3 regions of the Colwellia sp. M166 genome follow, and region 1 is predicted to be linked to each of the others. Evidence: predicted binding sites of a transcription regulator. Region 1 holds the regulator's gene; each other region holds the start of a gene.
What was found. The regulator LexA, encoded in region 1, represses DNA repair genes until DNA is damaged. The targets are predictions, from matches to a motif close to TACTGTATNNNNATACAGTA.
Positions count from the first base shown of each region.

Region 2: the regulator LexA is predicted to act here: its motif matches at 6,344-6,363, upstream of recA (recombinase RecA).
Region 3: the regulator LexA is predicted to act here: its motif matches at 6,294-6,313, upstream of FGD67_RS17445 (DNA recombination protein RmuC).

Region 1 is NZ_CP040755.1:2,707,488-2,717,716, reverse strand. It holds gene coxB (cytochrome c oxidase subunit II) at 1-497, opposite strand, end outside; gene lexA (transcriptional repressor LexA) at 1,199-1,813, opposite strand; gene FGD67_RS12340 (DUF2955 domain-containing protein) at 1,960-3,009, opposite strand; gene FGD67_RS12335 (HlyD family secretion protein) at 3,021-4,085, opposite strand; gene FGD67_RS12330 (MarR family transcriptional regulator) at 4,075-4,566, opposite strand; rRNA gene rrf (5S ribosomal RNA) at 5,271-5,385, opposite strand; rRNA gene FGD67_RS12320 (23S ribosomal RNA) at 5,695-8,593, opposite strand; tRNA gene FGD67_RS12315 (tRNA-Ala) at 9,025-9,100, opposite strand; tRNA gene FGD67_RS12310 (tRNA-Ile) at 9,220-9,296, opposite strand; rRNA gene FGD67_RS12305 (16S ribosomal RNA) at 9,419-10,229, opposite strand, start outside.
Region 2 is NZ_CP040755.1:1,160,250-1,170,478, forward strand. It holds gene FGD67_RS05240 (MFS transporter) at 1-936, shown strand, start outside; gene FGD67_RS05245 (redoxin domain-containing protein) at 1,086-1,622, shown strand; gene arsB (ACR3 family arsenite efflux transporter) at 1,990-3,021, shown strand; gene FGD67_RS05255 (response regulator transcription factor) at 3,170-3,817, opposite strand; gene FGD67_RS05260 (XdhC family protein) at 3,988-5,082, opposite strand; gene recA (recombinase RecA) at 5,258-6,292, opposite strand; gene mutS (DNA mismatch repair protein MutS) at 6,635-9,202, shown strand; gene rpoS (RNA polymerase sigma factor RpoS) at 9,285-10,211, opposite strand.
Region 3 is NZ_CP040755.1:3,855,234-3,865,462, forward strand. It holds gene pabB (aminodeoxychorismate synthase component I) at 1-71, opposite strand, end outside; gene FGD67_RS17430 (fumarate hydratase) at 240-1,766, shown strand; gene FGD67_RS17435 (S9 family peptidase) at 2,014-4,050, shown strand; gene FGD67_RS17440 (hypothetical protein) at 4,454-5,965, opposite strand; gene FGD67_RS17445 (DNA recombination protein RmuC) at 6,326-7,780, shown strand; gene FGD67_RS17450 (diguanylate cyclase) at 7,962-9,110, shown strand; gene FGD67_RS17455 (sodium-dependent transporter) at 9,228-10,229, opposite strand, start outside.

The sequences.
Region 1 (10,229 bases):
TCCGAAGTAATAACAAAACGAACTTTTTTATTGATTGGAATAACTAAAGGACGATCAACTTCTAGCAGGTAGTGTTCACCTTTTTCGGCCGAGGTACCATCTTGGTTTTCGTATTGCTCACGTGGAGTAGACAGTACTGAGTAAAACTCAATATCTTGATCAAAGTACTTATAGTGCCACTTCCACTGCGAGCCAGTAACTTGCACAGTAATGTCAGCATCATCATTATTTTCCATATCAATGAGCGTAATTGTGGCAGGAACTGCCATGGCAATAAGAATAACGACTGGGATAGCCGTCCATAGAATTTCAACTTTTGTGCTTTCATGGAAGGTAGCTGGCTTCGCCCCTTTTGATTTACGGTGAAACACCATAGACCAAAACATAGCGCCAAATACTACAACACCAATGGCAGTACAGATATAGAGTACCAACATATGCAAATCATATACGTCTCGACTAACTTCTGTAACACCTTTGGTCAAGTTCAGTGACATATCTGCCCAAACTGAACTAGACAATAAACTCCCTAGCAACAGTAAACCTAGGTTACGTCTTTTCACTCGACATCTCCTTCACCCTTTGAGGCTAAATAACACAATATAATCATTAAAAACAATGAATATGGTTATCTCGCGCATACATTTATTATTATTTAAGTGACGAATTTTCAAACAACAATCAATTACGTCCTCTTGTTATTTTTGTACGTTTTCTAGACTAGAATTACTCAAAACTTGATCTGGGTCAATTTATAATTTCATAAGAAAGAAAAATAAAAACTAATAAATACAATAGAGTAATAACCCTAAAACAAGGTGAAAACTGCATTTATACTGGCATAGCTTCAATGTTCATTTTTCATTCAGCACGCAAATATCATGCAGAATAATAAATAATCAGCACTGAAAGTGACTGTACAAAAAAAAGTCAACTGTCAGTATAAATTGATGACAAAGAAAATTACTCTACATAAATAAACCTTAGATACATAATAACGAGTAGAAGTAAGAAAAGCCCAAATTTGAAAGGTAAATAGCTTGAACTAACAACGAATAAATTACTTTTATATCGCGTGTGTAGACCTAAAGTGTAAATAGGGGAGGGAGATATATAAATGACTGCAGATCTAAACAAGGTAATTGATTAAATCCACAACATCATTCGATGATACAACAGTAAAAGTGTCTGAAAGTTATCACATCCAATCAGCTGCGCGGATAACGCCAACCGCAACACCTTCAACATTGAAATTCTGCGAAGTTAAATCAACTTTAATTGGCGCGAAATCTTCATTTTCAGCATGTAAATAAACCACATTACCTTCACGCTTAAAACGTTTCACCGTAACATCGTCTTCAACACGAGCAACAATAACCTGGCCATTTTTTACGTCATTAGTTTGATGAACCGCAAGTAAATCGCCATCCATAATACCGATATTCTTCATACTTTCGCCATGAACACGTAATAAATAATCAGCAGCAGGATGAAATAAACTACCGTCAATTTTGTAATGTTGCTCCACATGCTCTTGAGCTAAAATAGGCTCTCCAGCTGCCACTCGGCCAATTAATGGCAAACCGTCTTCAATGATAAACTCTTCAGCTAAACGAATGCCACGCGATGTGCCTGGTAACATTTCAATATAACCTTTCTTAGCTAATGCTTTTAAATGTTCTTCTGCTGCATTTGCCGATTTAAAACCAAAAAAATTAGCAATTTCGGCACGTGTTGGTGGCATACCGGTATCAGAAATTTTGTCTCTAATGAGATCAAAAATCTGCTGTTGTCTAGGTGTTAAAGGGCGCATAGTTAATCCTTAGGCTAGCTTATCAGCAAACCTGTATTTTTAAACAGTATTACTGTTATTGTATACAGGCTGTAAGTAAACGCAAGGAGTTATTATAATCAGCACTATAATCATGAATGTAACACTCACTCGAAGAGCTACATCGGCTAGTCATAAGTGTGATGGCGTGTAACGCTAAAACGATTCAGAATACGATGAATAATATACACCGCGCTTAAACTTGCTATTACAGCTAAACAAACCGAACTAAAGCGATAGAGTGCGCTGAAGATTAGATCTTGTCCTGGTCCTAAAGATTGACCAAATAAAATACCAAAAGTGGTTAAAACCCCAAAACCAACTCCTGGCGCCCCACCACCTAGAATATGAAATCGACTAAATATCAACGACAAAATCCAGAGTATAACAACAGGAAATAACAAAAAGTCACTATGCGTGTATAACAATAACTGTGCAACTAAGGCGGCGCTACAACCGATAAGTGTACCTATTATGCGTTGCCAACTTGCTATCCCGGCAGCTTTCCAACATAAAGAAAATAAGATTAAAATAGATGCGGCCTGAGCAGAAATTGAATCTTGTAAATCTAGTGTTTGAAAAAACACAAAAGACAGTGTCGCAACACTCGCACATAAAAGCACTTCATGACGTATGCTTTCTTTAGCTTTTTCAGGCATCAATCGAGCAGCTCGAGCTGTTACATCAGGAAACAGACCATGCATCAATATTGCAATAATTATCGTCATTATGATCGCAACAGCATTACTTAATATTAATGGGTATATACTTGCATTATCAACAATATAACTAGCAAAATGTAATTGAATTGATAAGCTCACAGCGCCTAAAGCACCAAACAAAAAAGCACCTGAAGTACTCATTTGATAAAACAAAAAACAAAAGGTAATAAAAACAAGCATTGTCATTAAAACAGGTAAGTGCGAAAACGCCCCCTGCATCACTAACACTATACATGCACTAAATGCAGCACTGGCAATAAACTGCCTTATGACTGATGTATTAATAATCGGCACCAACCCCAATATCAACATAGGATAAACAGTAAAAAATATCCCATTCGGCCAGTTCATTAATTTACTTAGTGCGAACCCAACGGTACAACCCCCAGCAATACGCAAGGCTTGGCGTAATCCATTGGCATCAAGCTGTGTCGGTTGGCTAATGACTTTATTCATATAATGCTCTACTAATAAATGTAGTGTAACCAACTAATAAAACGTATTTGCATTGAGCCTAACCACTGACCAAACCATGAATCTGGCAACAATTGTACCGTTGCTCTTGCGCCACTCGGCATATTAGCAAGTAATGTCTCATTCGTTGATAACTGCAAATGAATGCGTTGACGCTGAGCATCTCGTACCCAACGATTACTTGTCTCGGTAGTACTCAGTAAGCCATTCGCGCTTAATTGCCCATCACTCACACCCGCTTCAAAGCTAACAATTTTAGCATCATATACTTCACCTGGACGGCTATCGAATACAACTTTTGCTAAACTTCCTATTCTCATATTTAGTAGTGATTTTTCACGAAAATCAGCAACTAAATCAGCTTTATTAGCCACTATTGCCAATAGAGGCGTGCCAGTAGAGGCATAAGCACCGTCAAGTAATTGTAAGTTAGCAACGACACCACCACTGAGTGCTCGCACTTTTGTGTATGACAAATTAAGCTCAGCTTTCGCTAATTGATTAGCGGCATGATGCAACGCTAAATTATTATCACCTGAATCTCCTCGATCTAAAATAGCTGCAGATAGCTGCGCCTCAAAAGCCGTTACACTTGACTCACTTGCTTCAAAGTTTGCCCTAATGCTTTCAAGGTTTTGTTCAGAAATAGAGTTTTGTTTATATAATTTTTCACCTCTATTCTTTAATAGCTTTTGTTCATGTTGTTTTGCTTTAGCAGCACTAATTTGTGCCTCAAGCACTTTAATATTAGTATCAAGACGCTGATTGAGTAATTTAGCATCATCATAGGCAAGTTTAGCTTGTTCATACACAAGTAAATAACTGCTATTATCGATTTCAAATAATAAATCATCTGCTTCTACTGCTTGATTATTACTCACAACTACATTAGTTACTCTGCCACCAATTTGAGGTGCTATTTGCACAACGGAATGATAAACCCGCGCTTGTGGTGTAACCGGAAACCAAATATCCGCAATAACATAATAGATGAAGATTAAAATAAATCCGACTAATGAACATTTTACATAACGAGCAAATTTTTGATCAGGTGTCATGAATATTTCCGTGATTAGTAGATTGTTTAATATAAGTTTTTGCGTTTTCTTCAATTTTAACTAAACCATAGGCCATCATATCAAGTTGCTCATGGTTCAAACCGTTATAAAGCTGATCTTTTATATTGGCTATTTTCTCTTGCAAGGTGATCAGTACATTCCTGCCTTGCGCAGTAAAATATATTCTTTTACTGCGTTTATCTTTCTGATCGACTTTACGCACAATCAATAACGACTCTTCAAGTTGTTTAAGTGTCCGTGTCAGCGAGGGCATCTCAATAGCTAAACTATGCGCTAATTCAAGTTGTGTTGTCCCTTCTTTGAGCACATTTATATGTACTAATGTTCTCCAACGACACTGTGTTAACCCTAACGGTTCAACAGCAATAGTGACAACTTCTCGACATAACCTATGCACACGACCCATATTGCCACATAAAGTTAAATCGAGTGTTTCATAAAAAGGCGGCTGTTTTATCATAGTAGTCTCTACTTACTTAGCAAGCTAACTAGTTTATCATTAGTTAGCTTGCTAAGTAAATATAGAGTAATCACTTTAAAATATAAATTTCTAGTCCTTAGCATTGTCTCTGCTGATGTCTTATAAAGTGTATTTTATTACGGTGTTATTTCTTTAGAATTAATATAATAAATGAATTAGCAACACCAACTGACGAGAGGCAGCTGTCACTCAGGTTAGTCACACTATTATTATCATTGGTGTTTCAACATAGTGCGTAACTTTTTAAACGCCAGAAAGTAAAAAGCCTACCAATGACGTGCATGGATGCACTAATGCCCTAAGCACATGGATGTGAGGAGCGGTGTCCTACTGACGTATAGGATATATTAATGTCGTGGGCATATGAATATGCAGCAACGACCTCACATAAAGAGAAGAACACCCACACGCTCTCATTCGACGCTAGTATATTTGACGTGAAGGGAATTACTAATGCCGTGAGTGCATGGATGCACAAGAACGAGCACTTCTGCGTCTCTTTATATAGCGAATTTCCTACAAGGATGTAGGTCACTAGAACAACGCAGGAGTAGTTGTCGAGGGTTCAAGGGGGCCACGGTGCTATTGTTGCAATTTTTTATTTAAACGCTAGATAGCAAAAAGATTTAAATGTCAGAAAGCAAAAAACCCGTAGCATTAGCTACGGGTTTCTCTTAATAGAAGCCTAGCAATGTCCTACTCTCACATGGGAACTCCCACACTACCATCGGCGCTAACACGTTTCACTTCTGAGTTCGGAATGGGATCAGGTGGGGCCATGTCGCTATTGTCGCTAGACAAAAATTTTCTTGTTAATTACCAAATTGACGCCATTGCTACAATCGCTCTGATACTCATTGAGTAAACTCAACTTCGTTTCTCGCTCATTTGCTGCTTTGTCAATTCGTCACTTACCTTCGTAAATGATTAACAAGTAATAATCTTAGAAAGCTGAACTCTGTTAAGAGTTAAAAATACTCGTTTTACTGATAGCTGACAGCTTTTAACTGTTAGCTTATCTATCTCTTATTCACACTATTGTCATGCGTGATGTGTGTATTCCTACACTGTGTCAAACTTCATACAACAAAACCACTTGGGTGTTGTATGGTTAAGCCTCACGGGTAATTAGTATTGGTTAGCTCAATGCCTCGCAGCACTTCCACACCCAACCTATCAACGTTGTAGTCTCCAACGACCCTTTAGGGAGCTTAAAGCTCCAGTGAGAACTCATCTCAAAGCCTGCTTCCCGCTTAGATGCTTTCAGCGGTTATCAGTTCCGAACGTAGCTACCGGGCAATGCTATTGGCATAACAACCCGAACACCAGCGGTTCGTCCACTCCGGTCCTCTCGTACTAGGAGCAGCCCTCTTCAATTCTCAAACGCCCACGGCAGATAGGGACCGAACTGTCTCACGACGTTCTAAACCCAGCTCGCGTACCACTTTAAATGGCGAACAGCCATACCCTTGGGACCGACTTCAGCCCCAGGATGTGATGAGCCGACATCGAGGTGCCAAACACCGCCGTCGATATGAACTCTTGGGCGGTATCAGCCTGTTATCCCCGGAGTACCTTTTATCCGTTGAGCGATGGCCCTTCCATACAGAACCACCGGATCACTATGACCTACTTTCGTACCTGCTCGACGTGTCTGTCTCGCAGTTAAGCTGGCTTATGCCATTGCACTAACCGTACGATGTCCGACCGTACTTAGCCAACCTTCGTGCTCCTCCGTTACTCTTTAGGAGGAGACCGCCCCAGTCAAACTACCCACCAGACAGTGTCCCCAAGCCCGATAAGGGCCCTAGGTTAGAACATCACGCATACAAGGGTGGTATTTCAAGGTTGGCTCCACCACATCTAGCGACATGGTTTCAAAGCCTCCCACCTATCCTACACATGTAGGAGCAATGTTCACTGTCAAGCTATAGTAAAGGTTCACGGGGTCTTTCCGTCTAGCCGCGGGTATACGGCATCTTAACCGCAATTTCAATTTCACTGAGTCTCGGGTGGAGACAGTGTGGCCATGATTACGCCATTCGTGCAGGTCGGAACTTACCCGACAAGGAATTTCGCTACCTTAGGACCGTTATAGTTACGGCCGCCGTTTACCGGGGCTTCGATCATGAGCTTCGTCCGAGGACTAACCCAATCAATTAACCTTCCGGCACCGGGCAGGCGTCACACCGTATACGTCATCTTTCGATTTTGCACAGTGCTGTGTTTTTAATAAACAGTTCCAGCCACCTGGTTACTTCGACTCTCCATTGCTTACTGAGCAAGTCATTCACATTAGAGAGCGTACCTTCTCCCGAAGTTACGGTACTATTTTGCCTAGTTCCTTCACCCGAGTTCTCTCAAGCGCCTTAGTATTCTCTACCTAACCACCTGTGTCGGTTTGGGGTACGGTTCCTATATATCTGAAGCTTAGAAGCTTTTCCTGGAAGCATGGCATCAATGACTTCATCTCCTTGGAGACTCGTCTCGTATCTCAGCGTTTAAATGAAATCCCGGATTTACCTAAGATAACCGCCTACATACTTTCACACGGACTACCAACGCCGTGCTCACCTAGCCTACTCCGTCCCTCCTTCGCAATATATAGAAGTACAGAAATATTAATCTGTTTCCCATCGACTACGCGTTTCCGCCTCGCCTTAGGGGCCGACTTACCCTGCCCTGATTAACATGGGACAGGAAACCTTGGTCTTTCGGCGGGGGAGTTTTTCACTCCCCTTATCGTTACTCATGTCAGCATTCGCACTTCTGATACCTCCAGCAAGCTTTTACAACTCACCTTCAACGGCTTACAGAACGCTCCCCTACCACTTGTTCCTAAGAACAAATCCGCAGCTTCGGTGACTAGTTTAGCCCCGTTACATCTTCCGCGCAGACCGACTCGACTAGTGAGCTATTACGCTTTCTTTAAAGGATGGCTGCTTCTAAGCCAACCTCCTAGCTGTCTATGCCTTTCCACATCGTTTCCCACTTAACTAGTACTTTGGGACCTTAGCTGGCGGTCTGGGTTGTTTCCCTCTTCACAACGGACGTTAGCACCCGTAGTGTGTCTCCCGCATATCACTCATTGGTATTCGGAGTTTGCAAAGGGTTGGTAAGTCGGGATGACCCCCCTAGCCTTAACAGTGCTCTACCCCCAATGGTGTTCGTGCGAGGCTCTACCTAAATAGATTTCGGGGAGAACCAGCTATCTCCCGGCTTGATTAGCCTTTCACTCCGACCCACAAGTCATCACCGCATTTTTCAACATACGTGTGTTCGGTCCTCCAGTTGATGTTACTCAACCTTCAACCTGCCCATGGGTAGATCGCCGGGTTTCGGGTCTATACCCTGCAACTAAACGCGCAGTTAACACTCGCTTTCGCTACGGCTCCCCTATTCGGTTAACCTTGCTACAGAATATAAGTCGCTGACCCATTATACAAAAGGTACGCAATCACCGGACTAAATCCGGCTCTCACTGCTTGTACGTATGCGGTTTCAGGTTCTATTTCACTCCCCTCACAGGGGTTCTTTTTCGCCTTTCCCTCACGGTACTGGTTCACTATCGGTCAGTTAGGAGTATTTAGCCTTGGAGGATGGTCCCCCCATGTTCAGTCAACGTTTCACGTGTGCCGACCTACTCGATTTCATGATAAGTTTATTTTCGTGTACGGGACTATCACCCTGTATCGTTCTACTTTCCAGTAGATTCCACTAACTTACAAACCACTTAAGGGCTAATTCCCGTTCGCTCGCCGCTACTAAGGAAATCTCGGTTGATTTCTTTTCCTCGGGGTACTTAGATGTTTCAGTTCTCCCGGTTCGCCTCATTAAGCTATGTATTCACTTAATGATACCCGCCTTACGACGGGTGGGTTTCCCCATTCGGATATCTTTGGCTATAACGGTTTTTATCACCTCACCAAAGCTTTTCGCAGATTAACACGTCCTTCATCGCCTCTAACTGCCAAGGCATCCACCACATACGCTTAGTCACTTAACCATACAACCCTAAGTAGTCTCTTCTAATAAAGAATAAAAAAACAAAGTACAAGCAGGTGACAAAACCCGCTCAATTGTAAAGTCTGACATTTTCACGCACACAAAGTGTGTCTTGAATAAGAGTGGTAATTCATTACATTTAGTAAACTAAACGAAACAAACTACCGGGTTGATTACGTTTCCGAGGAGGACCCGTAATCACCATCATTAACAGGCGATATTCCCATTAACAACAGCTTGGTATTTATAATTTACAAACAACAGCGCGACACCGTGTTTGCCATATAAATACCGGTATTTATATCAGCTTTCCAGATTGTTAAAGAACTTGTCATTCACACGCATTCGGTGGTGACTTGGTTAAAAACCAAACTTAAAGTAGCTTAAATAAAGCATAACTTAAGTTTGGTCTTTCAATTCTTAGTGAAGAAGTGGTGGAGCTAAGCAGGATCGAACTGCTGACCTCCTGCGTGCAAGGCAGGCGCTCTCCCAGCTGAGCTATAGCCCCAAATGGGAAACATCTTTAAGCTAGAACAAAACTCAGATTTACGTTTTTTACAAGGCGGTTTATCGCGAAGTGTAGGTTTTCTACACGAGTGATGAACCAACGCCGTAAAAAGCGTAAATTGGTAGGTCTGGGCAGACTTGAACTGCCGACCTCACCCTTATCAGGGGTGCGCTCTAACCAGCTGAGCTACAGACCTATTTCTCTTTCAAGAATTGTTGTCCGAAGCTTAGATGTTTGGACTTCTTCTAATTTGTTATCATGTAATTTGTGTGAACACTCGCAGAACCGAGGTTCTCATTAAGCTGTTTTACTTCAAGATAAGGAGGTGATCCAACCCCAGGTTCCCCTAGGGTTACCTTGTTACGACTTCACCCCAGTCATGAATCACAAAGTGGTGACCGTCCTCCCCGAAGGGTTAAACTAGCCACTTCTTTTGCAACCCACTCCCATGGTGTGACGGGCGGTGTGTACAAGGCCCGGGAACGTATTCACCGTAGCATTCTGATCTACGATTACTAGCGATTCCGACTTCATGGAGTCGAGTTGCAGACTCCAATCCGGACTACGACAAGCTTTGTGGGATTCGCTCCACCTCGCGGTATTGCTGCCCTCTGTACTTGCCATTGTAGCACGTGTGTAGCCCATCCCGTAAGGGCCATGATGACTTGACGTCGTCCCCACCTTCCTCCGGTTTATCACCGGCAGTCTCCTTAGAGTTCCCGCCACTACGCGCTGGCAAATAAGGATAGGGGTTGCGCTCGTTGCGGGACTTAACCCAACATTTCACAACACGAGCTGACGACAGCCATGCAGCACCTGTCACAGAGTTCCCGAAGGCACAAGTCTATCTCTAGTCTCTTCTCTGGATGTCAAGGGATGGTAAGGTTCTTCGCGTTGCATCGAATTAAACCACATGCTCCACCGCTTGTGCGGGCCCCCGTCAATTCATTTGAGTTTTAACCTTGCGGCCGTACTCCCCAGGCGGTCAACTTAGCGCGTTAGCTACGCCACCCACGGTTCAAGACCACAGACGGCTAGTTGACATCGTTTACGGCGTGGACTACCAGGGTATCTAATCCTGTTTGCTCCCCACGCTTTCGTGCCTCAGTGTCAGTCTTTGTCCAGGTAG
Region 2 (10,229 bases), 1.5 Mb from region 1:
TTAATTAACATTTTGTCTGGCTTGTTAATTGTCGCTTGCAGCGCTGCCGTTATAGCACCAAACTTGCCGACATTACTCGTGGCGGTATTTTTAATTGGTGTCAGTGCCAATATCACCCAACAGTTAATTCCATTTGCCGCTTCAATGGTCTCTGCCGACAAAAAAGGTGCAACGCTTGGTACCTTAATGATGGGCTTAACGGTGGGCATTTTACTATCAAGAACTGTCAGTGGATTTATGGCTGAAAACTTTAGCTGGCGTAGTGTGTTTATTATGTCTGCCGGTTTAGCGGTTGTATTTGGTATCTTACTGTCTATATTTTTACCGACCAATAAACCACAAACTAATTTACGTTACTTGCCCTTACTTAAAAGTACTTTGAGTTTATTTTCGAAACATAAATCATTAAAAATATTCACCCTGACAGGTGCATGTTGGTTCGCCTCCTTCAATGTACTTTGGGCAACACTGGCTATTTATATCAGCGATGCTCCCTTTAATTACAATGCAGAGCAAGCGGGTTTATTTGGAATTATTGCCTTAGCTGGCGTTATTGGTGCCAAATCTTCAGGTAAGTGGGTCAATTCGTTAGGATCTAAAAAGTTAGTTATGATGGTATTGGCGCTAGCGGCTATTGGTTTCACAATTACAGGCGTGTTTTCTGGCAACCTAATAGCATTAATTGTGGGTATTATTTTAATCGACTTTGCCATTTTTAGTGCACAAGTAGCTAATCAGGTACGTGTATTCAGTATTGACCCAAGCGCACAAAGCCGTATAAACGGAATTTACATGTTGGGCTACTATATCGGCGGTGCATTGGGCTCCGTGATCGGCGTAAAAGCATTCGCAATGTACCAATGGCCAGGCGTTGTTGCTGTGAGTGTTTTATTAATTTCACTCAGTGCACTATTTAACGCTTTTGCAAAGAAATAACCGTTACTCTACTTTACATATTAAGCTGAATTTTTATCAATAAACTAAACGCCATAAACGGTGTAATTTAGGATGTATTACCTTATACACCGTTATTGCACTATACGTTCATTCAAAACAAGCAAAGCCAAAAATTATTAGAGAGCACTATGATACAAGCAATAAAACTAACAGCAGGAAAAGCGTTTCCAACCATTGAAGCAACGCAACTTGATGGCACCATCACGAATATGGGCAAAGCACACGGCGATGCTGATTGGCAAATGCTAGTGGTGTATAGAGGTAAGCATTGTCCATTGTGTCTGCGCTATTTAAATTTACTCGAAACACATCAAGCAGCATTAAAAGCTATCGGTATCAGCGTATCCGCTATTTCAGCTGACTCGAAAGCACAACTTGAAGAGAGTATGGACCAGCTAACAATAACCTATCCTATTGCTTACGGTTTAACCGAGCAGCAAATGCAGCAATTAGGACTTTATATTTCAACACCACGTTCTGAACAAGAAACTGAGCATAACTTCGCCGAACCAGGACTGTTTGTGATCAATGAACAAGGTCTTTTACAGGCCATTAATATTTCTAACACGCCATTTTTACGTCCTGAATTAGCTGTTATTGTAAGAGGTTTAAACTTTGTTCGTAACCAAGAAAACTACCCGATTCGCGGCAACCTCATTTATTAATTTATGCTCAGAACATACGACTTTTCTTAGGGTTCCACTATTTAGAGAATGTTAACTTCACCACACCCCCTATTTTTCTAAGCCGTTATAAACAAATTGATAAGCATCTTGGTTTATAACGGCTGATCGTCCTGCTTATTGCGTAAACTAAACGACCTCAATATAAACAACTTGCATTAACTATAGTGTTTTCAGGTTTCTAATGATTAAAACTATACATATGAAAAAACATATATATAATATTTATTATACACCGAACTCGTTATTTTGTTCAGTAATGATGTTGAACATTTAGCTGGCATGCAAAAAAGAGTTCATTGTACGAGTTTCTGCAAATAATTATTTAATGGATAAACAGGATTTAACTATGGGTATTTTCGAGCGTTATTTATCAGTTTGGGTTGGCTTGAGCATAGCCCTTGGTGTGGTTTTAGGTTTATGGCAACCTGAGGCATTTCAAGCAATAGCAGGTTTTGAAGTTGCGCACGTTAATATTGTTGTTGCGGTGTTTATCTGGGTGATGATTTATCCGATGATGGTGCAAATCGATTTTTCAGCAATAAAAGATGTTGGTAAAAACCCTCGGGGGTTAGTGCTGACCATTGTTATCAATTGGTTGATTAAACCTTTTACCATGGCCGGTTTAGGTTGGTTATTTTTTAATTTTATTTTTGCTGATTTAGTTGACCCCGCATCAGCACAAGAATACATTGCAGGTATGATTCTACTGGGTGTAGCCCCTTGTACAGCAATGGTATTTGTTTGGTCACAGTTAACTAAAGGCGATCCAAACTATACCTTAGTGCAAGTGTCGGTAAATGACGTGATCATGATTTTCGCTTTTGCGCCAATATCTGCATTTTTACTGGGTGTTAGTAACATACAAGTACCATGGGAAACTTTATTAATATCAGTACTACTCTACGTATTACTGCCACTCATTGCCGGCATATTAACTCGAAAAATACTGAATAACCGTCATGGTCAACCGTCATTAAAGCATTTATTATCACGGTTAAAACCTTGCTCGGTTATTGGCTTGTTAGCAACCGTAGTGCTATTGTTTGGCTTTCAAGCAAATACCATTATATCTGAGCCAGAAACCATTGGCTTAATTGCTATTCCTCTGATGATCCAAACCTATGCTATTTTTATGATTGCCTACGTTGCCGCTAAATGGATGAAGCTACCACATAACATCGCAGCACCTGCATGTTTGATAAGTACGTCTAACTTCTTTGAGTTGGCTGTTGCAGTAGCAATATCGCTTTTTGGCTTACACTCAGGCGCTGCACTCGCAACCGTGGTTGGTGTCTTGGTGGAAGTTCCGGTTATGTTGTCTTTAGTTTATATTATTAACCGTACACAAAACTGGTTTAGAGGAAGTCAGGTGGTATGAGGCTTTAAACGATACAGTAAAATAATCACCGGTGAGCTAATTTAATAAAAGCTGTGCTGCTTAGCGCAGCTTTTTATCCCATTGTCTTAAAATAAAACCATAAAGTAAGAAAATAAAGTAAGACAAGGGCAACGGCCTTAGGCTGATATTAAGTAAAAGATGCGTTCGCTTGCTGGCGTTCATTTAATAAAATCACTGCTTGTGTACGACTTTTCACCCCAAGTTTTAAAAAGATGGTACTGGCATGACTTTTAATGGTTGACTCTGACAACCCCAGTTCATAAGCAATTTGCTTGTTAAGTAAGCCTTCGGCAAACATCAGCAATATTTTGTGCTGTTGTGGGGTCAACGAAGCGAGTTTATCTTGCTGCTCCGTCACTTGTTCATCAGGATTATAATCACCATGAGGCGTCCATAATTTACCTTGAATAACGTCATTAATCGCTTTAATCATTTCAGGCACAGGGGTCGATTTTGGAATAAAACCGGCTGCGCCTAAACTCATGGCTTTGCGAATGGTATCAAGCTCTTCAAAACCTGAAATAATCACCACACCAATTTCTGGATAAAGTTGACGAATTCGACCTAAGGTATTAAAACCTTGAGCTCCAGGAATATCAAGATCGAGTAAGATCAGGTCAATATCAGTAGTAGTGGCTAACTGCTCTTCTAATTCGGGTATGGTTTCTGCTTCAAGTAGAGAAGAGCAAACAAAACTAGATTTAAGCATTAGTGCCAGTGCTTGCCTAAAAAGTGGATGGTCATCAGCAATGATGAGCTTAGTATTTGATGTCATTTTATTTTCTAACCTAACATTTAGATTAATGATCTTTTAATTTGTCCCAACGATGTTTTTGCTCGTTGGTTAACCTTAACAAGGTAACCATATCATAGAAAACTGCAATGATAATAAACTCAAACTAGACTAAAGGACTAAGTCGAACAATTTGCTCTTTACACATTAGCTCAACTGTTAATGAATTTACCTGATAATGCTAAACCGCTACGATGATGTAAAACACTATGACATTGCGCCAAAATAGACAAAGCAATCGATTCTGGTAACTCACCACCAATATCAAAACCAACAGGACCATTCACCTGTTGCAGTAACCAAGCGCTATCTTGAATATGACTTAAAGCCTCAACATTACCACGTCGTTCAAGCGGTCCTAATAAACCAATATATTTTGCAACATTCGTTTCATGCAGTAATCTCAACCAAGCAGCATCTAAGTTTAAATTATGGGTCATTAAAACCGCGGCATCCATTTGCTGAAATAACCCTTGTTGTGCAAAGTTATCAGGGTGAACGCGAATAATATGACTGGCATGCCTAAATACACTTTGCCGAGCATAACTAGAGCGGTGATCGACGACAGTAACTCGCCAGCCCATTTGGGCTGCCATTGACACTAATGGTGCAGCATCTAAACCACCACCAAAAACCCACAAATTTATTGGCGCAGAGATTTTTGTCAGTGAAAGTTCAGTTCTCACCATTAAGAAATTAGCATGGGTATCGCCCTGCTTTATCATTTGACTTAGTGCTGTATTTTTACTTTGAGTATTGTTTTTATCAGTAGTTATTAACAACTCACCTTCACAACCAAATAAACTGAGTTCATTTAACGACTGCGGCTCCGGAGATGAAAATGTTTGTTGTAGATAACTCACTTGTCCCTTTTTCATGCGCTGATAAAGGCTTAATAATAAGGTTTGATGCTCTGCAGTGATAAATTGTAGTAAAACGCCAATTTTACCTTTACAGCCAACCCCTAGCTCTGCTGCGTAACCATCGTCTTCACGCATATCATATTCAACATAATGTGCTTGCTGATTATCAAAGACCTTTTTAGCATGTAAAACGATATTAGCTTCTAAACAACCACCGCTGACTAAACCATGCGTTTGCCCTAAGCTATTAATTAGCATGATCGCACCAGGAGAGCGGTAACTTGAGCCGGCTTTATTTACTATAGTGGCAATAACCCAAGAAAAGTTATCAGCTTGGCTAAGGTAAAGTTCGAGTAAGGAAAAATGAGAATGATTGTTTAACAATGAAAAACCTTAGAATTATCATATTAAAAGCCGAATTTAGCCTCCAGCCATCATAGCAAGTTAAATAGACTTTAAAAACTCGACTCATTTAAACTCTCACAAGATTGTTTATTGAAAAACTCCAATAAAAAAAGCCACTTTACAGTGGCTTCATTATAAACAAACGCTAGTCTATTTATTTAGCTGGTGCTTCAACTTTATCTGTTACTTCAACCACTTTATTTTTTGATAATAATAACTCACGTAAGCGCGTATCGATCTCTTTGGCTATTTCAGGGTTTTCTTTCAAATGCTTAGCAGCATTTGCTTTACCTTGGCCAATTTTATCGCCTTTATAGCTATACCAAGCACCCGCTTTTTCAACCATTTCATGCTTAACACCTAAGTCAACCAACTCACCTAAGCTGTTAATACCTTCGCCATACAAAATTTGAAATTCAACTTGTTTAAATGGTGGCGCAATTTTGTTCTTAACCACTTTAACACGGGTTTCGTTACCGACTATTTCATCACCATTTTTAACCGCACCAATACGGCGAATATCTAAACGTACAGAGGCGTAGAATTTTAACGCATTACCACCGGTGGTAGTTTCTGGTGAACCAAACATAACACCAATTTTCATACGAATTTGGTTAATGAAAATAATCATCGTGTTCGATTGTTTAAGGTTACCCGTTAACTTACGCATCGCTTGTGAAAGCATACGAGCTTGTAAACCCATATGTGAGTCGCCCATATCGCCTTCAATTTCAGCTTTTGGTGTTAAAGCAGCAACCGAGTCAACAACGATAATATCGATAGCACCTGAGCGTGTTAACATGTCACAAATCTCAAGCGCTTGCTCACCGGTATCAGGCTGAGAAACTAATAACTCATTAATATTTACACCGAGTTTTTCAGCATAAATTGGGTCGAGAGCATGCTCAGCATCAACAAAGGCACAAACCTTACCATTGCGCTGTGCTTCTGCAATAACTTCCAGTGTTAATGTGGTTTTACCACTTGATTCTGGACCGTAAATTTCGACAACACGTCCAAGCGGCAAACCACCAGCACCCAGTGCGATATCTAAACCTAATGAACCCGTTGAAATAGTTTCAACATCCATGCTGCGATTATCACCTAACTTCATAATTGAACCTTTACCGAATTGACGTTCGATTTGGCTTAAGGCAGCTGATAATGCTTTTTCTTTGTTATCGTTCATAAAATGCTCCACGATGATTTAGGTGCTTAACTCGTTTTAATGAAGCAAGTATACTGTATGGTCGTACAGTATCAAGTTTTTTATTAATTTATTTTATAATCGCATAAAAATATAACAGATGATACTTTTTAAGTATTGAAAAATAACAACTTATTATTAGTTAGTAACTTTTCATGATTCTTGAAAAAAAAGTTACTTAAGCAATTTACAGTTATTATACAGTAGTTTTTATTCGGCTAACTTGTTGAACATTTTATTAAAAATAGAAAGATTTGATAATGTGCCTTGTGGCATAATCTAGGTAATTAATCTTTTCATAAATTTTTGAGTTCCGGCATTTCAATGACAACAATAACGCAAGACCTTTCAACTCACACCCCGATGATGCGTCAATACCTGACTATAAAGGCAGAGTTTCCACATATTCTAATTTTTTATCGTATGGGGGATTTTTATGAATTATTCTTTGATGATGCGAAAAAAGCATCCGATTTACTTGATATATCATTAACTGCTCGAGGAAAAACCGGCGGTAATGCAATTCCAATGGCTGGGGTTCCTTATCATGCAGTTGAAGGTTACCTAGCTAAGTTAGTTCAACTAGGCGAGTCTGTCGCTATCTGTGAACAAATAGGTGATCCAGCGACCAGTAAAGGCCCTGTTGAGCGCAAAGTCGTGCGCGTAGTTACGCCTGGTACGGTCAGTGATGAAGCGCTATTGACCGACAGAAAAGATAATTTAATTGTTGCTGTACATCAAACAACACAAGGTTTTGGCCTAGCTTATTTAGATATGACCAGTGGCCGCTTTGTGTTGGTAGAGCCACGAACAGAAGAACAAGTACAAGCTGAGTTGCAACGTTTATCACCAGCAGAATTATTATACCCAGAATCATTAGCAGCTAATAATATTATCACTGGCCATAAAGGTTTACGCCGACGTCCTGATTGGGAGTTTGATTTAGAAACCAGCAAAGTTTTACTTAATAAGCAGTTTGGCACTCAGTCATTATCTGGCTTTGGCGTTGAAGATAAACCGTTAGGTATTGCTGCAGCTGGTTGTTTATTTCAATATGTCAAAGATAGCCAACGCACGGCATTACCACATATCAGAGCAATTATTGGCGAAAGTGCATCAAGTGCCGTGATCCTCGACGCCGCTACCCGCCGCAATTTAGAATTAACACAAAACCTACAAGGTGGCAGCGAAAATACCCTCGCTGCTATTCTAGATAAAGCCGCAACACCAATGGGCTCAAGACTATTAAAACGTTGGCTGCATTTTCCCTTACGCGATATTAACACGTTAAATAATCGCCAAAATGCCATTGAAGAAATATTACAGCAAGACTTATCGTTTGAACTGAATAGCAATTTAAAACAGTTTGGTGATATTGAGCGAATTGTTGCCCGTATTGCTTTGCGTTCTGCCCGTCCGCGAGATTTTGCTCGCTTACGAAATGCCTTAATGGCTTTACCTGAGCTACAAACATTAATGGCAAGTTGCACACAAGTACACTTAGCCACGTTAATCAGCCAGTGTCAGCCATTACCGACGACTCAGGCATTATTAGAAAGTGCCATTGTCGAAAACCCACCGGTATTGATCCGTGACGGAGGTGTTATTGCGCCGGGTTATAATGAAGAATTAGACATACTGCGTGATTTAAGCGATGGTGCAACAGAATTTCTCGCGCAATTAGAAGCCCGTGAAAAAGCTCGAACCGGCATTCAATCTCTGAAAGTCGGTTACAATAAAGTACACGGTTTCTTCATTGAGATGAGTCGCACCTCTGCGATGGATGTACCCGATGATTACATTCGTCGCCAAACCTTAAAAAATAATGAACGCTTCATTACCAATGAGTTAAAACAACACGAAGAAAAAGTATTATCTGCCCAAAGTAAGTTTCTCGCACTTGAGAAGCGTTTGTACGAAGCATTGTTTGACCAGATATTGCCTGAGCTAGAAAAATTACAGTTACTGGCACAAGCACTCTCTGAAGTTGATGTACTTAATACCTTTGCAGAACGTGCCGATACGTTAAATTATATTAAACCGCTGTTACAAGAGGCGAGCGGTATTAATATCGAAGCTGGTCGTCATGCTGTTGTTGAACAAATGACATCTGAGCCTTTTATTGCCAATCCGGTGGTATTAACCGATAGTCGAAAAATGTTAATTATTACCGGCCCTAATATGGGCGGTAAATCAACTTATATGCGCCAAACGGCCTTAATTGTATTACTTGCCCATATTGGTTGCTATGTACCGGCAAGTGCTGCCCAAATAGGTATGGTGGATAGAATTTTCACCCGCATTGGCGCTTCTGATGATTTGGCCAGTGGTCGTTCAACCTTTATGGTTGAAATGACTGAAACGGCAAATATTTTGCATAATGCCACCAACAAAAGTTTAGTCTTGTTAGATGAAATTGGCCGAGGCACCAGTACCTATGACGGTTTATCTCTAGCATGGGCTTGTGCTGAAATGTTAGCGATAAAAACCAAAGCCTTTACGCTTTTTGCGAGTCATTATTTTGAACTTACATTATTGGCTGAGCAAATTGATACATTAGCGAATGTTCACCTTGATGCCGTTGAACATGGTGACAGTATAGTCTTTATGCACACGGTACAAGAGGGAGCGGCAAGTAAAAGTTTTGGTTTACAAGTTGCCCAGCTTGCCGGTGTACCAAAGAGCGTTATTCAACGAGCCAAGCAACGCTTACATGAACTTGAAAGTATGCAAGCACCTTCAATCATGAATAATGAGCCTCAAGCTTTTGAACAATTATCGTTGATGGAAACGAATCATCCTGTCATTGATGAGTTAAGTGCAATAGAGGTGAATGATCTAAGCCCTAAAATGGCGCTAGATTTATTATATAAATTTAAAGAGCTACTGTAGAAAAATAACAGTAAAGAAAAAACCAGCATTTGCTGGTTTTTTCTTTACTAACTGATTTTGTTAAAGATACTATAGCTGCTTTTTAAACCTGAAATAGTGCTTCTATAGATAGATTCTGCTGACTAAGAATATCACGTAATCGTTTTAACGCTTCAACTTGGATTTGGCGCACACGTTCACGGGTTAAACCGATTTCAACACCAACATCTTCTAATGTTGCCGCTTCATAGCCAAGCAAACCAAAGCGTCTTGCTAATACTTCACGCTGTTTAGAGTTCAGCTCATTTAACCAATCAACAATACTATGCTTAATATCATGCGTTTGTAACTTCGTTTCTGGACCACCGGCTTTTTCATCAGGAATAACATCTAATAAAACTTTTTCACCATCGCCACCAAATGGTGAGTCAACTGAAGCAATGCGTTCATTTAAACGTAGCATTTTACTGACATCTTCTACCGGTACATCAAGCTCAAAGGCAATATCTTCAGCGGTAGGTTCGTGGTCCAGCTTTTGTACTAGTTCACGCGCCGTACGCAAATAAATATTCAACTCTTTCACTACATGAATAGGTAATCGAATGGTGCGGGTTTGATTCATAATGGCACGTTCAATGGTTTGACGTATCCACCAAGTTGCATAAGTCGAAAATCTGAAGCCTCGCTCAGGATCGAACTTTTCAACCGCGCGGATCAAACCTAAGTTACCTTCTTCAATAAGATCTAAAAGCGGTAAACCACGGTTATTATAACGACGTGCAATTTTTACGACTAAACGAAGATTACTTTCTATCATTCGTTTACGAGATGCTTCATCACCTTTCAGTGCTAGGCGAGAATAGTAGACTTCTTCTTCTGCAGTTAGTAATGGAGAAAAACCGATTTCACTTAAATATATTTGCGTTGCATCTAAGTTAGAATGACTACCTTCAGGCGTGTCTGCCTTGGTTTTTTTGGGTTTGTCTTTCTCTGCAACATCAGAACATTCTATTTGTTTTTTTATGCCCATGTTATCTCTCCGCTATTA
Region 3 (10,229 bases), 1.1 Mb from region 1:
CTTTGGCTATCATATGGCGTGTCTAATTGCAGTAATTGTGCGGACAGTCGTCTTCTGGAATTTGTTGGCAAAGTATTCTCACACTATTTAATCGATAGAAATTAAGTCAAGGTCTCTGTATCTGGGTCACTATATTAGACCATTTGATACTGGTAGGGATTTAACAACCGATGTATGATATCGGCAAATTTATAACTTTCAACTTATCTCTCGCCCAATTGATAAAAAAAGAGACCGTTATGGCTATTATAAAACAGCAAGACCTAATCGAAAGCGTTGCAGACGCGCTACAATATATTTCCTTCTATCATCCGTTAGATTTTATTCAAGCACTTGAAAAGGCTTATCACAAAGAAGAAAGCCAGGCGGCGAAAGACGCTATTGCGCAAATTCTGATTAATTCGCGTATGTCGGCACACGGTAAACGTCCAATTTGCCAAGATACGGGTATTGTTACCTGTTTTGTCAAAATTGGTATGGCTGTGCAGTGGGATAAGACTGACATGACGGTGCAACAAATGGTAGACGAAGGTACGCGTCGTGCATATTTAAACCCTGATAATCCATTACGCGCGTCAATTGTTGCTGATCCTGCTGGCAAGCGAATTAATACCAAAGATAATACACCGTCAGTAGTTCATATTGATATGGTGCCTGGCGATCACATTGAAGTGATGATTGCTGCTAAAGGCGGCGGAAGCGAAAACAAATCTAAAATGGCCATGCTAAATCCAAGTGACTCTATTGCTGATTGGGTGGTGAAAACCTTACCAACAATGGGTGCAGGCTGGTGTCCACCAGGCATGTTAGGTATAGGCATTGGTGGTACGGCTGAAAAAGCAGGCGTATTAGCAAAAGAAAGTTTGATGGATCCCGTCAATATTCAGGATCTGATTGACCGAGGCCCTGAAAGTGCAGAAGAAGAGTTACGTTTAGAAATCTATGACCGTGTTAATAAGCTAGGTATCGGTGCGCAAGGTCTAGGTGGTTTAACCACGGTGGTTGATATTAAAATTAATTCAGTACCAACCCACGCCGCTTCAAAACCCGTAGTGATGATCCCAAATTGTGCTGCGACTCGTCATGTGCATTTCCATCTTGATGGCTCAGGCTCTGCTGATTTAACGCCGCCAAAACTTGAAGATTGGCCTGAGATTACTTGGGAAGTTGGTGAAAATGTGCGTCGTGTTAATGTTGATGAATTATCAAAAGCTGATGTTAGTTCATGGAAAACAGGTGAAACGGTACTGTTAAGTGGCACAATTTTAACTGGTCGCGATGCTGCGCATAAACGTATTCAGGATATGCTAGCCGCAGGTGAAGAATTACCGGTAGACTTTACTGACAAATTTATTTACTACGTAGGTCCTGTTGATGCTATTGGTGATGAAGCTGTAGGCCCAGCTGGACCAACAACAGCAACACGTATGGATAAATTTACTGAAATGATGCTATCGAAAACAGGTTTATTAGGTACTATCGGTAAAGCTGAACGTGGCCCTGAAACGGTTGAGTGCATTAAAAATCATAAGTCAGTTTATTTAATGGCCGTCGGTGGCGCGGCATACTTAGTGTCTAAAGCCATTAAAAAAGCCAAAGTTGTGGCTTTTGAAGATATGGGTATGGAAGCGATTTACGAATTCGTTGTCGAAGATATGCCCGTTACGGTTGCCGTTGATAGCTTAGGTGAATCAGCACATGTTACTGGGCCTGCTATCTGGCAAGCGAAGATTGCAGAACTCGATAGTAAATTAAAAGGCGAGTAATTCACTGTTATTAAAACGCCCATCCGGGCGTTTTTTTATGTACAGGATGTACGGTATGTCGCGGTCACATGGATGTGAAAGAGCGTGTATGTACAGGATGTACGGTATGTCGCGGTCACATGGTCGTTCCTTGCCACCCATGGCATCACGCATTAATATATCCTTATATGTCGATGTGAAAGCGCGTGTATGTTCAGAATGTATAGTAAAAATATTAATAAAAGCATATAAACAAAAGTAGGATGTTATGAATAAAAAAATAGGCAGCATGGCAACGCTTACTACGTTGGCCTTTGCCAGTGCGACAAGTGCTGCGAGCACAGTCGAGTCAAAGGTGTTAGATGTCACGGCATTAACAGAGTTTAATCAAATTCATGATTTTGTCGTTTCTCCGCAAGGTGACAGCTTTATATATCGCCTAAAAAAAGGCATTCGCTCTACAGATAACCACCTTTATTTGCAAAACGTAAATTCAAATAAGGCGCAGCAGCTGACCAGCAACTCAAGTGGTGAAAGCAATGTCATGTACGCACAAGATGGAAAAAGTATTTATTTTCTTTCTGCGCGCAGTGGTAGCTCACAAATATGGCAATTACCACTGAGCGGTGGTGAAGCTCAGCAAGTATCAGCGTTGCCTCTTGATATTAACGGTTTTCAAATGTCTAATGATGGTAAACGTTTTGCCGTTGAGCTAACGGTTATGCCGGGCTGTGAAACTATGCAGTGTACGCTTGATGCCAAAGCTACTGACGCCAAGAAAAAGCATAATATTAGAGTGTACGAGCAATTAATGATTCGTCACTGGGATACATGGAATAGCGCTTATAAGTCACATTTATTTGTGGCAGAAAAAAATGACAGTGGTGCGTTTACACAAGCGACTGATTTAATACCTTCATGGCAGGGCGATATTGCCGGCGCAGGTGAGGTGAGTTTTCATCCTGACGGTAAAAGCTTAAGCTTTTCAGCAAAGCTGCCAAGCAAAAAACAAGCGTGGAATACTAACTTCGATATTTTTGAAGTCGATTTAACCACTAAAGAACTCACTAATATTACCGAAGAAAATACCGCTTGGGATGCAAAACCGGTTTATTCTCCTAATGGTCGTTATTTAGCCTATAAAGCCATGTCGGTGCCTGGCTATGAATCAGATAAGTTTACGGTGATGATCCGTGATGGAAAAACCGGTAAAACGCGTGCTGTTGCCAAACAGTGGGATCGCTCGGTGAGCGAGTTAGTTTTTGCTGATGATAACCGTACTTTGTATGTTACCGCCAATGATATGGGTCAAAAAAGCATTTTTGAAATAAACCCAGAGTTTGGTGATGTTCGTCGCGTATATAATGATGGCACGGCAGGGAAAATAGCTGTATCAGCAGAGAAAGTGTTTTTTACTCGTCACGCGCTTGATGCGCCAACCGATATCTTCGCCATTGACCGTGACGGTCAGCAGTTAAAGCAGCTAACGCAAGTCAATGCCGATAAACTGAGTAATATTTCACTTTCAGAGTTTGAACAGTTCAATTTTAAAGGCTGGAACGATGAAGAGGTACATGGTTACTGGTTAAAGCCAGCAAACTTCCAAGAGGGTAACAAATACCCTATTGCTTTTTTAGTGCATGGTGGACCACAAGGCAGTTTCGGTAATATGTTTCATTATCGTTGGAATGCACAGTTATGGGCGGCGCAAGGCTATGCTGTTGTGATGATCGATTTTCATGGCTCCATTGGTTATGGACAACAATTTACCGATTCAATCGCGCGTGATTGGGGCGGAAAGCCACTAGAAGACTTACAAAAAGGCCTTGCTGATATCACCAGTCAAGAACCTTGGATGGATGCTGATAACGCTTGCGCACTCGGAGCATCGTATGGTGGTTACATGATGAACTGGATCCAAGGTAATTGGTCTGATGGTTTTAAATGTATTGTTAATCATGCTGGTTTGTATGATATGCCAAGCTTTTACGGCTCAACAGAAGAGCTTTGGTTCCCTGAACACGATATGGGCGGCCCCGTTTGGCAAGGTAGTGAAGACTATAATAAATTTAACCCTGCGGCTTTAGTTAAAAACTGGCAAACGCCGATGTTAGTCATTCAAGGTGAGCTAGATTATCGTGTACCTTACGCGCAAAGCTTAGGAGCGTTTACCGCTTTACAACGTCAAAGCATTCCAAGTCGTTTGGTGATGTTTCCAGATGAAGATCATCATATTCGCAATCCGGATAACTTGAAAGTATGGTATCAAGAAGTGTTTAACTGGATGAAAAAGTATACTAAGTAAAATATCTTATCACGGGGGGCGGTGCATATAGCACCGTTATGACTACTAAACTCTGCATTAATCTTATACCAATTCTACTAAGTTTCCCTCTCAGCGAACAAAGTTAATAGACTTGGTGTTAAATGAAGAGCTTGTAAGGTAAAAAAACGGTAATGCTATTGCAAGCATTGCCGTTTTTTATGTCTTGAATAAGCAGTACTAGCCCATTTATTATGCCTTATGGTGTTTCATTATGGTGTTTCATTATGGTGCTAGGCTGCAATATCAGCTATATAAAAGAGCGCTTTACTGGTTAGTCAGTGTAGTGCTGATACTAGTATGCAACTACACTTAATGAGTAACGTTCAATAAGGCATATTTATCAATAAGCCATAAATTTTTAGTTTCTATGGCGTTAATTAATCTAATTACACTCCTGCCAGTCAACGCCATCAGTACTACATTCCTTAATATAGGTATAATCTTCACTGTATGTAAGACGTTCCCAAAGACCACTAGAGTACTTATCTGTTTGCACTCGGGTTGCTTTACTATCATCAGTAATTCGTTTATGCCAGTCAGTAACCTCTACGGTTACTTCATCATCAAACAGATAAGGTAGTTGTTTTAGGTGAGTGATTAATTCTGTGCTATCAAGGTCGTTCGTTTTATCTGCTAATGACTTCCAGTGACTCAAGGTATCAAATTCAGCTAAATCGTCATAGATAGTAAAATTAGCATCGTAGCTGATATTCGACACTTGATAAGTGATCGCGTAATATTTTCTGTCCGAGTTGTCGAAACCTTGGCTATTACAAGTCTCAAAATCAGCCGTGATGCTATACGGACTGCTGTTTGATAACTGGTACTTTACGCCATCTTCGGTGAATGATGCAGACTCGTTATTGATACAAATATACTCTTGACCACCGTTACTGGTATAAATGTCTTTTTGTATGCTTAATATACCGTCGTTCCATGGTGAAACAGTTTCTTCTCGGTCATAAATAACCAGATCAATCGCACTATGATCATCATTAAGTCTAACAGTTTCAATGAGATAACCTGTCGGGAGAAAAATAATACTTTCTCGATACCAAGCGTCAGGGAAACCAGTGCCTTGATCATAGAATTCATTCTGGTACACCGTGACTCTAATTTCGATAGCGTTCGGGTACTGTGTTTCAAGATCTAACTGATGGGCATATGAGGTTTTTAATCCCGTGACAATATTTTGTGCTGCTTGATACGCTTCTGCATTTTCCGAGGCAATAAAGTCAGCATAAATATCCTGTGCAGAGATATTATAATGACTAACTAAATTTCTGATCACTGAGTTGATTTCTGTGGCTAATTCTGTTCGTAAACTATAATTATTTTTCAATATTTCACAGCTCATAGCTGATTTGCTACTTGCAGATAATTTATCTTGCAGCTGTTGCCAAAGCACTGTTGTGAGAGGCGAAATATGTAGTAAGTCAATATCAGTGATCGGCAATAATGTTGGTGGTTTCGACATCTGATAAGCTTGCGTTACTTCACCTAAGTCTTCATCAATTGCGCCAACAGGTATATCAACATATAAAGTAGCATAGGTTAGGCATTCTTTTTCATCATCGCTAAGCTCTAATGTATAGTCGCCAGCATCACCTGATACGGTAATAGGCTCATCATTGTTATGTTGTTTATCGCCATTAAGATCAAGCCACACACTAGCACCTGAGACATAACCGTCAATCACTTTACCTGAAAAAACATGTGTTACTGGCGGGGTTGGCTCAGGCTCAGGCACAGGTGTTGGATCCGGTATCGGTGTTGGAACAGGTATAGGCTCTACTACCTTTTTAGTTGATGCGTCGCCTCCGCCTCCACATGCAGTCGTTATAATTAATATGACGGATAAACTCAAACAACGAACTATGTTTTTTAATCGCATTACTTTTCCCTAAGTGAGTATGTTATTGATATTCTGTTAACATTTTAATTACAATTATTCTATGGTAGCTCTAGCCTACCGTCAACGCTTATTGCTGAATGAACAAGCACATTTATTTGAGGCGAATATCGTATAAATGATTAAAAAATGACTAAAATTGCAGTTGTCGTTTCTCTGCATGCGCTTGAGCTACGACTATTGATAACAAAAAACCTCAAAGAATTAAAATAGAAAATGACAAGCAGCATTTAGCTTTTGATAAATATCATAACTAGCTGATGTGGAGTTTTAAAAAATGATTAACCTTATCAGTAAAATATGCTCTAATAACTGTTAATATTTACAGTATTTGGCGTTACTATGAATTCATTACTTAATTTTCCTTGGTTAGCTCTAGATAACTTTCCGACCTTAATCGCAATAGCATTAGTGTTACTCATTAGCCTAATTCTTATTACATTGGCGTTACTTCGCCAAGTGGTGAAAAATCGCTCATCTTTTATTACTCAACAACAACTTTTGCAGCAGTTAGCTGAAAAAGTGAATTTGAGTTATGAAGTTAATGCCAGTAATCAGCAACAACTTCAGCAACAGTTAAGCTTTAATCATCAACAACTCGCCAACCAGCAAAGCGAGTTAAAAACTTACTTTGAGCAGCAAATATCCGACTTTAAGTTGAAGTTATTGCGTCAACATGGCGAGCAAGGTGAAAAACAAGCACAGCAACTTTCTAGTAACAGTGAACAGCTTAAAAAAACCTTATATGAACACCACGTTACTTTCAGCGATAACCAACGTAAAGCCGCCGAACAACTGACAACACAACTTACTGCAACATCTAAGTTAGGTCGTGAAGAAATGGCCAAATCGTTGCATTTATCCAGTCAACAAGTGGCAAAAAGAATTGATGAATTAACGGTTTCAACCGATAACCGACTAAAAGATATTAGCGGTCAAGTTGAAAAACGTTTAGCTGACGGCTTTGAGAAAACAACGAAAACATTCAACGATATTTTACAGCGTTTGGCGCTTATTGATGATGCACAGAAAAAAATTACTGAGCTTTCCAGTAATGTTGTCAGCTTACAAGAAGTGCTATCAGATAAACGCTCGCGTGGTGCCTTTGGCGAAGTGCAGTTAAACGCTTTAATTCGCAATGTTTTGCCTGAACAGCATTTCTCACTGCAACACACGCTATCCAATGGTAAAATTGCTGACTGTATTTTATTCTTACCTGAGCCAACCGGTAATGTCGTGGTTGATTCTAAGTTTCCGCTCGAAAGTTATAAAAAAATGGCTGACAATAGCTTAGGTGAATTTGAACGCAAAGCGGCAGAGCGACAATTCAAGCTCGATATTAAAAAGCATATTAATGACATTAGTGATAAATATTTAATTGAAAAAGAGACGGCAGATGGTGCGGTAATGTTTATTCCAGCAGAAGCTATTTTCGCGGAAATTCATGCTCATCACAGTGACTTAGTTGATTATGCCAATAAAAAGCGTGTTTGGTTAGCATCGCCAACCACCTTAATGGCTATTTTAACTACCGCCCGTTCAGTGTTAAAAGACGAGGCAACCCGTAAGCAAATTCATGTCATTCAGGCGCATTTGTCGCACTTGTCGGCTGACTTTTCTCGCTTTAAAGGCCGTTTTGCTAATTTAGCTAAACATATTGATCAAGCGGCAAGTGACGTTAAACAAATTCATACCTCGGCTGATAAAATTAGCAATCGTTTTGAAAAAATAGAGCAAGTTGAATTAAAACAAGAAGATGAAAGCCTTGCTATATCTGCAGATAAAAAAACTAGCTAACCTTATACCTTGCTAGGCAAAGTCACTTAAGACCTTATTTCGCTTCTTTGGTACTAACTTTGCCAGCAGTTGCTATAAAATGCACAACGACTAAGCAGAAAAGCGTTGAATTGGTCAACATTTTATTTCGGAGTTACGCTTGATTCATTTTTTCAGCGGCTTAAAAAGCAGTATTATCAGTTTGAGCGTTTTTACTGCTTTTTTCATCCTTGTTTATCAGTACCCAAGTTATTGGTTAGTAAGAATAAATCTTATTGAACAAGTACTTTATGGTTTATTTACGCTCACCATTATACTTTCTAGTTACTTCAACCGCAGCCGACTAACGTTAGCGGCAATAGCCTTATGTGTATTTTATTTAGTTCTAACGAATTTTATTCCTTGGCAGCAATGGTTGTTATCTCATGGTGATTGGTTGCTGCTAACTGGCGCAAGCATATTGTCATTGTTGAGTGTGCTTAAAGACCGAGGCCTACTGTCTATTCATGGTGTTTATCGTCTTGCACTACTATCTAGCCTAGCTGTTGCCAGTTATTATTGGTTTGATATTGTTGATATGTTAAAAACACGCTTAGGGCATATTGCTCAGTTGACGCCTTATCTGCAATATTTAACTATTGAGTTGTCGTTAGTGTGCTTTACTTTGCTGTTATTGTGGCGAGGCGTACGAGAAAAAAACTTAGTTACAACGGCACTGTTAAGTAGCTATTGTATTTGGCTAGGTCATTACTATCAGTTGATCACATTACCTTGGAGCGTACTGTTAAGCATGTTAATGGTGCATTACTTGTGCGTGGTGTTTATAGACTCATACCTTTTAGCCTATCGTGATGAACTAACTAGCTTGCCTTCGCGGCGGGCACTTAATCAGCGTGCGTTATCGTTAGGTCGCAAATATACCGTGGCTATGCTCGATATCGATCATTTTAAAAAGTTTAATGATAGTTATGGTCATGACATTGGTGATCAAGTATTAAAACTAGTAGCAAGTAAATTGGCACTAGTTAAAGGCTCCGGCAAAGTGTTTCGTTATGGTGGTGAAGAATTTACCATTATTTTCCCCGGTAAAACCGTTGCGCAGGCCAAACCTGCTTTAGAAGCAGTTCGACAAGCGGTAGAAGATTATAAAATTATCATTCGCCAAGCGCAGCGAAGCACGAAAAAAGTGCGCAGCAGTAAAACACCCCATCAAATGAAAACTGTCAGGGTCACCATCTCTATTGGTTTGGCGGCAAGAACACCAAAATTGAGTTTTGAACAAAGCTTAAAATTAGCCGATCAGGCGCTATATCGGGCAAAAAAAACGGGTCGCAATAATGTTAGTGAATAATATTGGCAATGGATAAAGCTGGCTGCTGAAAGCCAATAAAAAAGCCACGAACATTACCATGGCTTTCAGTCACTACGTTAGCAAATGTTAAATTTAATACAGGTGACTCAACAGACCCTAGTTTAAAATAGCGACGTTAACAAAAACAACGGTTAATAACAGTGGGCAAACAAAGCGTAAATAATTGCCCCATATCGGTAACCATTTTCTACCTTCTTGCAATGAGACATCGCGCAGCTTATTACCTCGCTTCCATAACCAACCAACGACAATGAAATAAAACAAGCAGCTCAGCGGCTGTAAAATAGTGGTAAGGACTCGGATCACTAAGCCAAACAAGCTATCAAAAAAGGCAATCAAAGTCATGCTCGCGGTTAATACAACTGCTGATACCATCCATGTTGCTTTTGAACGGCTAAACTTTTTATCTTCAACAAGATAAGCAACGGGTACTTCGGTTGATGAAATAGTTGATGTTAGCGCTGCTATTGATAATAACGAGAAAAACCCTATCGCGACTAACATACCAATATTGCCCATAGAATTAAAAAGCTCAGGTAATATGTTAAAAATAAGTTGTCCTTCACCAATTAACTTATCACCCTGAAATACTTGTTGTCCGGCTTCTTGCGCAACATAAAGTGCAGGAATAATTAATAAACCGGCCATAAAGGCAATAAAGGTATCGAGTGCAGTAATTGAAAGGGCGAGTTTACCTATATCGCGGTCTTTCTTCATATAAGAGCCGTAAACCATCATGCCGCCAACACCAATAGACAAGGAGAAAAAAGCTTGCCCCATGGCAGAAACAATAAGTTTTGGATTGGTAACTTGTGAAAAGTCCGGTATTAAGTAAGTTCTTAAACCTTTTTCAGCGCCAGGCTGTTGCAGTATATAAGCAATTAAGGCAACTAGCATAATCAATAACACGGGCATTAAACGCGCGGACCATTTTTCGATACCGGCATTAACGCCCTGATGAATAATGCCCGCACCGAGTAAAATAAATATCGGCGTAAACATTAAATTTCTTTGAGTACTCGATGTTGCTAACCATTGCGAAAGCTCATGCTGGCCTAATAACTCAAACAGTGGTGAAAGGGCGTGTGCAAGCATCCA